2 regions of the Pseudonocardia alni genome follow, and region 1 is predicted to be linked to the other one. Evidence: riboswitches for the same ligand, from Rfam matches in the RefSeq annotation. Region 1 holds a riboswitch; the other holds the start of a gene.

The links. A riboswitch is a leader RNA that binds a small molecule or an ion and turns the genes downstream of it on or off. The one in region 1 is predicted to bind cobalamin.
Region 2: linked by a shared signal. The riboswitch ahead of ATL51_RS07755 (hypothetical protein) and the one ahead of metE (5-methyltetrahydropteroyltriglutamate--homocysteine S-methyltransferase) in region 1 are both predicted to bind cobalamin.

What each region holds. Positions count from the first base shown of each region.
Region 1 is NZ_PHUJ01000003.1:2,813,285-2,817,693, reverse strand. It holds gene ATL51_RS13995 (AAA family ATPase) at 1-463, opposite strand, end outside; gene mdo (NDMA-dependent methanol dehydrogenase) at 600-1,892, opposite strand; cobalamin riboswitch at 2,126-2,335, shown strand; gene metE (5-methyltetrahydropteroyltriglutamate--homocysteine S-methyltransferase) at 2,463-4,409, shown strand, end outside.
Region 2 is NZ_PHUJ01000003.1:1,486,360-1,490,768, reverse strand. It holds gene ATL51_RS07765 (MarR family winged helix-turn-helix transcriptional regulator) at 1-328, shown strand, start outside; gene ATL51_RS07760 (chloride channel protein) at 325-1,914, shown strand; cobalamin riboswitch at 1,912-2,098, shown strand; gene ATL51_RS07755 (hypothetical protein) at 2,134-2,505, shown strand; gene ATL51_RS07750 (DNA polymerase IV) at 2,525-3,985, opposite strand; gene ATL51_RS07745 (4'-phosphopantetheinyl transferase family protein) at 3,993-4,409, opposite strand, start outside.

The DNA.
Region 1 (4,409 bases):
TGGCCTCCAGCAGCGGGCGCGGGGCGAGGAAGCGCTCGGAGAAGAACACGCTCTCCTGGGACCCGATGCGGTCGACCGCGGAGGCGAGGTCGGGTGCGTCCTCGACGAGCTGCCCGATCTTCTCGCGGAGGATCTGGGTGTACATGAGCTGCTTGCCGTAGTCCCACTCGTACAGGGCCTTGGTCTCGTCCTGGCCCTCGTAGCACTGCAGGCGCAGCAGCCGGCGCCCGGTGGCGACGGCGAGCATCTTCGCCAGCTCGGTCTTGCCGACCCCGGCGGGCCCCTCCAGCAGCAGCGGCTTGTCCAGCCGGGTCAGCAGGAACACCGTCGTGGCCAGGCGGGTGTCGGCGATGTAGCCCTGCTCCCGCAGGGTCTCGATCACCTGGTCGACGGACTCGAACGGACCGGTCGAGGCGACGGCGTCCGCCGCCTCGGTCACAGTGGGGACGACAGCCTCGGACACGCGGATATCTCCTTCGCGGGCCGCACCGGCTCTGGTGCGGAGAAGAGCGGGGCCGCAGCCAGCGGGCCCACCCACCCGAGTATCACCTCGGATGGCTGGGCCCGCTGGTGCGACGGTGGACGTACTGACCTGCGGATCAGGTCAGCAGGTCGTCCAGGTCACCGTTGATGGAGTGGTCGACGACCGGGCGGACGGTCTCGAACGTGCACTCCTTCGGGTTGCCCGGGGTGCAGGCGTCGCCGAGGACGTGGTTGGTGATCCGGTCGACGTCGGCCGCGTCACCGACGATGGTGGGCGCGTTCTCGTAGAACTTGGTCGGGCCGGTGCCCAGCCGGTTCTTCGAGTAGGTGTCCTGCTTGACGTCGGCGAACTTCTCCGGGATGCCCACGTCGCGCAGCAGCCGGATGGAGGCGGCGAGCGCGGCGTCGGCGGCCTGCGGCTTGGTCATGCCGCGGGTGTCGACCCCCATCGCCTCGGCGATGTCGGCGAAGCGCTCGTAGACGACCGGCATGTTGAACGCCCACACGCGGGGCAGCGCGATGGCGTTGTTCAGGCCGTGGTGGGTGTCGTAGAACGCCGACACCGCGTGGCTGATCGAGTGGATGATGCCGAGGCCACCGGAGTTGAACGCCTGGGCGGCGATGTACTGCGCGTACATCATGCCCTCGCGGCCGGAGAGCTCCTGGCCGTTCCAGACGGCCTTGCGCAGGTTCTGCGAGGTCAGCTTGATGGCGTGCAGGGCGTTGCCCAGCGACGGCTGGAAGTCCAGACGCGAGACGTAGGGCTCCGAGGCGTGCGCGAGCACGTCGAACCCGCACTGCGCGGTGTAGTCGATCGGGCAGTCGTAGTACAGCACCGGGTCGTCGATCGCGAGGGTGGTGACCGACTGGTCGTCGAACGCGACGTACTTGTGCGGGTTGTCGGGGTCGGTCGTGGTGTCGGTGATGACGTAGGCCCACGAGGTCTCCGAGCCGGTGCCGGCCGTGGTGGAGACCGCGATGTGCGGCGGGTTGGAGGGGTTCTCGGACTTGTTGAAGCCCTCGAACTCGTTGACGTTGCGGCCGTCGTGCGCGACCGAGATGCGCGCGCCCTTGCAGGCGTCGTGCGAGGAACCGCCGCCGATGGAGACGAAGGAGTCGCAGTTGTTCTGCTGGTAGAGGCCCACAGCGTCCATGACGTTGTAGTCCTTGGGGTTCGACTCGACCTTGTCGTACAGCACGACCTCGAGGCCGTGGTACTTCATCGACTCGACGATCTTGTTGACGATGTCGGTGCCGCGCAGGCCCGACGTCATGACCAGGGTCTTCTTGAAGCCCAGCTTCAGGGCCTCCGGGCCGATGAGCTCGTGCGACCCCGGACCCATGAGCGCACGGGGGAACGGGTGGAACTCCTTGATGGGGAACGGCTTGAGCAGCTCGTCTACCTGCATGTCAGCCCTTTCTGAGGCAGGTGGATGGGTCGAGACCGCACGCTATGACCCCTGTGGCCGCGGGCACAGGGGTGATCGCCATTACCCCTCGGGAGACCGGGCAGGTTCCCCCTCCGAACGGAGGGGCGCAGGGTGAGGTCGCCCTCGACCCGGGTGACGGGAAGGGCTTGGCAGTACTGCCAATCTATGGCAACAAGGACCGTTCGGCAACAGTTCGGCCGCCGGGCCCGGGGTAGTGTCGGGTCGCCGACGGTTCGTGCCGGCCCGGGAACGGGGCGTCACGAGGCAAGAGGGAACCCGGTGGGAATCCGGGACTGCCCCGCAGCGGTGAACGGGAACGACCGCCGTCAACAGCACTGGGAGCTCTTCCCGGGAAGCGACGGCCAGTAGGTCTGAGCAGTGCGCCCGTGAGTCCGAAGACCTGCCGCCGGTGCGCGTGCCGACCGGTGCGCGCGGATCCGTGGCCTCGCGGGAGGGCCGGGCGGACGACCGGGCACCGTCGTGCCCGGCGGTCGCAGGCGCCCCGTGCCGGCGACGGGTCCTCCACCGCACTCGCGAGGAGAGAGGGCCGTGAGCATTCCTTCCAGCAGCACCATCGGCAGCACCGTCCTGGGGTACCCCAGGATCGGACCGGACCGGGAGCTCAAGCGGGCGACCGAGTCGTACTGGGCCGGGCGGACCGACGCGTCCGCACTGCACGACGTCGCCGCCGGGCTGCGCCGCGACACCTGGACCGGGCTGCGCGACGCCGGGCTCGGCTCGGTGCCGGGCAACACGTTCTCGTTCTACGACCACGTCGGAGACACCGCGCTGGCGGTCGGGGCGGTGCCGGAGCGCTTCGCCCGCGTCACCGACCCGCTGGAGCGGCTGTTCGCGATGGCCCGCGGCCGCACCGGCGCCCCGGCCTGCGAGATGACCAAGTGGTTCGACACGAACTACCACTACCTGGTCCCCGAGGTCGGCCCGGACACCCGGCTCGCGCCGGGCAGTCGCAAGGCCCTCGACGAGTTCCGCGAGGCCCTGCGCAGCGGGATCACCACCCGTCCGGTGCTGGTCGGGCCGGTGACCTTCCTGCTGCTGTCCAAGCCGGCCGGCGGCGCACCGGAGGGCTTCCGCCCGCTGGACCTGCTCGGGCCGCTGGTCGAGGTCTACCGCGACCTGCTCGCCGAGCTCGCCGAGGCGGGTGCGGAATGGGTGCAGCTCGACGAGCCCGCCTTCGCCGCCGACCGGACGCCGGAGGAGGTCGCGGCGCTGCGCCGGGCCTACGACCGGCTCGCCTCGGCGACCCGGCGGCCCAAGATCCTCGTCGCGTCGTACTTCGGGGAGCTGGGACCCGCCCTGCCTGCGCTCGCCGCCACGGCCGTCGAGGGGCTGGCGCTCGACCTCGTCGCGGGGGCCACCGACCTGGACGCCCTCGATGCGGGAGACCCGGCGGTCCCGGGGCTGGACCGGAAGGTGGTGCTGGCCGGCGTCGTCGACGGGCGCAACGTGTGGCGCACCGACCTGGACCGGGCACTGGCGACGGCGCAGCGGCTGGTCGGCGTCGCGGGGCGGGTCGAGGTCTCGACGTCGTGCTCGTTGCTGCACGTCCCCTACGACCTGACCGCTGAGACGGCTCTGCCCGGCGACGTCGTCGACATGCTGGCGTTCGCCCGGCAGAAGGTCACCGAGGTCGTGCTGCTCGGGCGGGCCCTGCACGAGGGACCCGACGCGGTCGCGGCGGAGCTCGACGCCGCACGGGCCGTCCGGGAGCGGGTCGCCGCCACCGCGCGCCGCGACGAGCGGGTGCGGTCCCGGCTCGACGCGCTCGGCCCCGACCACTACCGGCGCAGTCACGGCGACGTCCGGGCGACGGTCCAGCGCGCGGCGCTCGGCCTGCCCGTCGTTCCCACGACGACGATCGGTTCCTTCCCGCAGACCGCGCAGATCCGGCGCGATCGGGCCGCGCACCGCTCCGGTGTGATCGACACCGGCACCTACGCCGAGCGGATGCGCCAGGAGATCGTCCGCGTGGTGCGGCTGCAGGAGGACATCGGGCTCGACGTCCTGGTGCACGGTGAGCCCGAGCGCAACGACATGGTCCAGTACTTCGCCGAGCACCTCGACGGCTTCGCCACCACCGAGCACGGCTGGGTGCAGTCCTACGGCTCGCGGTGCGTGCGCCCGCCGATCCTGCACTCGGACGTGTCCCGGCCCCGGCCGATCACGGTGGAGTGGGCGCGGTTCGCCCAGTCGCTGTCCGACGCGCTGGTCAAGGGGATGCTGACCGGCCCGGTGACGATCCTGGCCTGGTCGTTCGTGCGTGACGACCAGCCGCTGGGTGACACCGCCCGGCAGGTGGGGCTGGCCCTGCGCGACGAGGTAGGAGACCTGGAGGCCGCCGGGATCCGGATCATCCAGGTCGACGAGCCCGCGCTGCGCGAGCTGCTGCCCCTGCACGAGCGGGACCGGCCCGGGTACCTGGACTGGGCGGTGGACGCGTTCCGGCTGGCCGTCGGGGCCGTCGCCGACGCCACC
Region 2 (4,409 bases), 1.3 Mb from region 1:
GGCCGACCTGGCCAGGGCGCTGACCGTGTCGGCGTCGACGGCGACCCGGATGTGCGACCGGCTGGTGACCCGCGGCCTCGTCGCGCGCACCCGCACCGGTGACGACCGCCGCGAGGTCGCCGTCGCGCTCAGCCCGGCCGGGCGGGCGCTCGTCGACGAGGTCACCCGGCTGCGCCGCGCCGAGATGCACCGGCTGCTCGCGACGCTGCCCGCCGCCGAGCGCACCGCGGTCCGCGACGCGCTGCGCCGCTTCGCGGAGGCCGCGGGCGAGGTCGGCGAGACCGACTGGGCCGTCGCGCCCGTGCCCGCCGAGGACGGTGCCCGGTGACCGCGGTCCGCGCGCTGCACCGCGCGCTCGTCGGCACCCGGCCGGGGCTCGTCGGCCTGGCGACGGTCATCGGGATCGGTGCCGGCATCGGGTCGGTGCTGTTCCACGAGCTGATCCTCGGTGTCACCTGGCTGGTCACCGGTCGGGAGGACTTCTCCGACGCCGGCCGGGTCGCCTCGCCGCACCTGCCCGGGCTGGGGGTCTGGTTCCTGCTCGTCGCCCCGGTGCTCGGCGGCCTCGTGTACGGCCCGCTGGTCCAGCGGTTCGCGCCGGAGGCCCGCGGGCACGGGGTGCCGGAGGTGATGCTCGCCGTCGCGCGCCGGGGCGGGCGGATCCCGGCCACCGTCGCCGCGGTGAAGGCGCTCGCGTCGGGGATCTGCATCGGCACCGGCGGCTCCGTCGGCCGGGAGGGCCCGATCGTGCAGATCGGCTCCGCGCTCGGCTCGGCCATCGGGCAGTGGCTGCGGGTACCCGCCACCCGGCTGGTCCTGATGGTCGCCTGCGGCGCCGCGGGCGGGATCTCCGCGACGTTCGACGCCCCGATCTCCGGGGTGGTGTTCGGCCTGGAGCTGATCCTGCGGTCGTTCAGCGCCGAGGCCTTCGGCGTGCTGGTGATCAGCTCCGTGGTCGCGAACGTCGTCGCCGAGGTGATCGCCGGGGACCGCGCGATCCTGACCCTGCCGCACTTCGACCTGGGCAGCCCCGCCCAGCTGCCGCTCTATGCGCTGCTCGGGCTGCTCGCGGGGCTGCTGGGCTGGGCCTTCGCCCGCATCCTCTACGCCGTCGAGGACGCCTGCGACGCCGTCTGGCGCGGCCCGGAGTGGCTGCGCCCGGCCGTCGGCGGGCTGCTGCTCGGCGGGCTGCTGCTGGCGCTGCCCCAGATGTACGGCGTGGGCTACCCGGTGCTGGAGGCCGCGATCGGCGGCCGGTACGTCGTCGGGTTCCTGCTCCTGCTCGTCGTCGGGAAGATCCTCGCCTCCAGTCTCACCATCGGCATCGGCGGGTCCGGCGGCGTCTTCGCGCCGTCGCTGTTCGTCGGCGGCACCGCCGGGACCGCTTTCGGCTACGCCGCCGCGGCCCTGTTCCCGGCGCTCGACCTGCACCCCGGCGCGTTCGGCCTGGTCGGCATGGCGGCGGTGTTCGCGGGGGCCGCGCACGCCCCGATCACCGCGGTGCTCATCGTGTTCGAGCTCACCGGCGACTACGCCCTGATCCTGCCGCTGATGGCCGCCGTCGTCCTGGCAACCGGCCTGTCCAACCTGGTGTCGCGGGACAACATCTACACGCTCAAGCTGCTGCGACGCGGGATCGACCTCGCCGCCGACACCCCGACCGACGAGGCGCTGCGCCGGGTCGTCGTCGCCCAGGTGATGCGGCCCGCCGACGGCACGACGCCCGACCCGGAGCTGCCCGTCCTGGACCCGGACGGCTCCGTGCACGACGTCCTCGGGGTGCTCGCCGCGCACCGGGGGGCGGCGCTGCCCGTGCGGGAGGGGCCGGACGGGCCGCTGCTCGGGACGCTGACCGAGCACGACCTGCTCGACCATCTGCGGGGAGTGGCCGGGCGCGGGACGGTTGACCGCTGACCCGGTCGCGTGATGGGCTCCGGCCGACGACGGAACAGGAAGCCGGTGCGAGTCCGGCGCGGTCCCGCCACTGTCACCGGGGAGTGCCCTCCCCACACCGGCGCCACCGCCCGCGAGGGTGGGAAGGCCGGGGAGGGCGTACCGATCCGGGAGCCAGGACACTGCCCGTCGTCGCGGATTCCCACTGATGAGGGCGCGGACCCTCGAGGAGGACATGCGATGAGCCACGACCTGGTGGTGCTCGGTACCGACCCGTCCGGCGACGACGCGCCCCGCACGGGTGCGCACGACCTGCTGGCGGAGGCCGGGACGGTCTTCGCCTTCCCGCAGGCCGAGTCGACCGCCCTGTTCTACGCCGAGGCGTGGCGGGTCGAGCCGGTCACGCCGCGCGACGCCGTCGCCCGGATCGGGGCCTGGGCCGCCGCCGGGCCCGCCGAGGCCGCGGTGCTGCTGGTCGGGGGCGACCCCGCGGGCGACGCCGCGCTCGGCGCCGTCCTCGACGGGCTGGCCCGCACCGCTCCCGCGCTGCGCGCCCGGATCGCCGAGGGCAGCCGCGTCGCACCGCCGCACCGCAGCCCGCTGATCGGCTGAACCCACCCGGGGCCCGGGCTCAGGCCCGCCAGCTGCCCAGCGGGTCGGCCCGGGTGAGGCCCGGGTCGGCGGCGTCGAACGTGCGGGTGCGTCCGGGGCCGGTGAGCGCGGTCTCGAACCGCACGGTGACCCGCCCGTGCCCGGCGCCCTGGACCCAGCCGTGGCCGTGCTCGGGGTGGGCGACGTCGTCGCCGGCGCGCCAGGGCCGGTCCGGGTCGGGTTCGCGGTCGGGCCGGTCCGGGCGGAGCGGCCCGACCGCGTCGCCGGGCTCCTCGGTCGCGCCGGTCCCGCCGGCTGCGTCGTTCTCCGGGAATGCGTCGAGCACGGTCACCCCCGCCGCGGCGGCCGGGCCGGCGGTCGCGGGCGGTGAGTCGGGGGCCTGGGCCGTCGTCCACCCGCTCTCCGAGGGCACCGCGTCGAACAGCGCCAGTGGCGGCTCGTCGCCGAAGCCGGACACCGACACCCCCAGCAGCCGCACCCCGCCCTCGCCGACGGCGCCCTCGGCCAGCCGTCGGGCCACCGCGACCAGGGTCGCCAGGTCCCGGGTCCCGAAGGGGGTCGTCTCGGACCGGGTGTGGGTGGCGAAGTCCCCGGTCCGCGCCTTCACCGTGACGGTGCGGGCGGTCCGGCCGTCGGCGACCAGGCGCCGGTGCACGGCGACGCAGATCGACTCCACCGCGGTGTGCACCGCGCTCATCGCGGTCAGGTCGGTGTCGAAGGTCGTCTCCGCGCTGATCTGCTTGGCCGCGCCGCGCGGGGCGACCGGACGGTCGTCGACACCGCGGGCCAGGCGGTGCAGCTCGGACCCGACGGCACCGCCCAGCACCCCGGCGACCTCGCGGGCGTCCATCGCGGCGAGCTGTCCGATCGTCTCGATCCCGATCTTCCGCAGCGCCTCGCCGGAGACCGGTCCGATGCCCCAGAGCGACCGCACCGGGAGCGGGTCGAGCACGGCGGCCTGCTCGGCGTGGGCGATCACCCGCAGCCCGTCCGGCTTGGCCAGCTCGGAGGCGATCTTCGCGACCTGCTTGCCCGACCCGGCCCCCACCGAGGCGGGCAGCCCGGTGCGCTCGCGCACCGCGCCGCGCAGCCGGGTGCCCCACTCCCGCACCCGGTCCGGGGAGGCCCCCACGAGGTCGGGCGGCTCCACGAACGCCTCGTCGACCGACACCGGCTCGAGCACCGGGGAGAACTCGCCGAGGACGGCCATGACCTCCTCGGACAGCGCCTTGTACAGCGAGAACCGGGGCGGCAGGACGGTCGCGTGCGGGCAGCGCCGCCGCGCCTGCCCCATCGGCATCGCCGAGCGGGCCCCGAACACCCGCGCCTGGTAGCTCGCCCCCGCGACGACGCCGCGCGGTCCCGCGCCGCCGACCAGGACCGGCCGGTCGGCCAGGGTGGGCCGGGTCAGCTGCTCGACCGAGGCGAAGAACGCGTCCATGTCGAGATGCAGCACCCAGCGGTCGGCCGCCGCGGTCACCTCACCATCACCCGTGCATCGTGCCCCGGCGCACCGACAGGACCGCGTCGCCGTCGGCGACGGTGACGACCGGGGCCACCGGTCCCGCCCCGGCGACGGCGCCCGGGTGGTCGTCGAGGCCGGTGGCGACGTCGGCGACCCACCAGTTCCCGCCGGTGCCGGTCCAGCCCAGCACCCGGGCCGGGGCGTGCGGCGGGGACAGCGTGATCGCGTCCATCGGGCTCGACAGGCCCTCGCCGGTGGCCTTGAGCAGCGCCTCCTTGCGGGTCCAGGTGACCAGGAACCCGGTGCCGTCGGGCGTGCCCGCGGCGAGCTCGGCGGGGGAGAGGGCGTGCCGGACGAGGCCGTCGAGGCCGGACAGCGGGCGGTGCGCCTCGACGTCGACGCCGACCGGGCCGGTCCCGACCGCGACGCCGACCAGCGC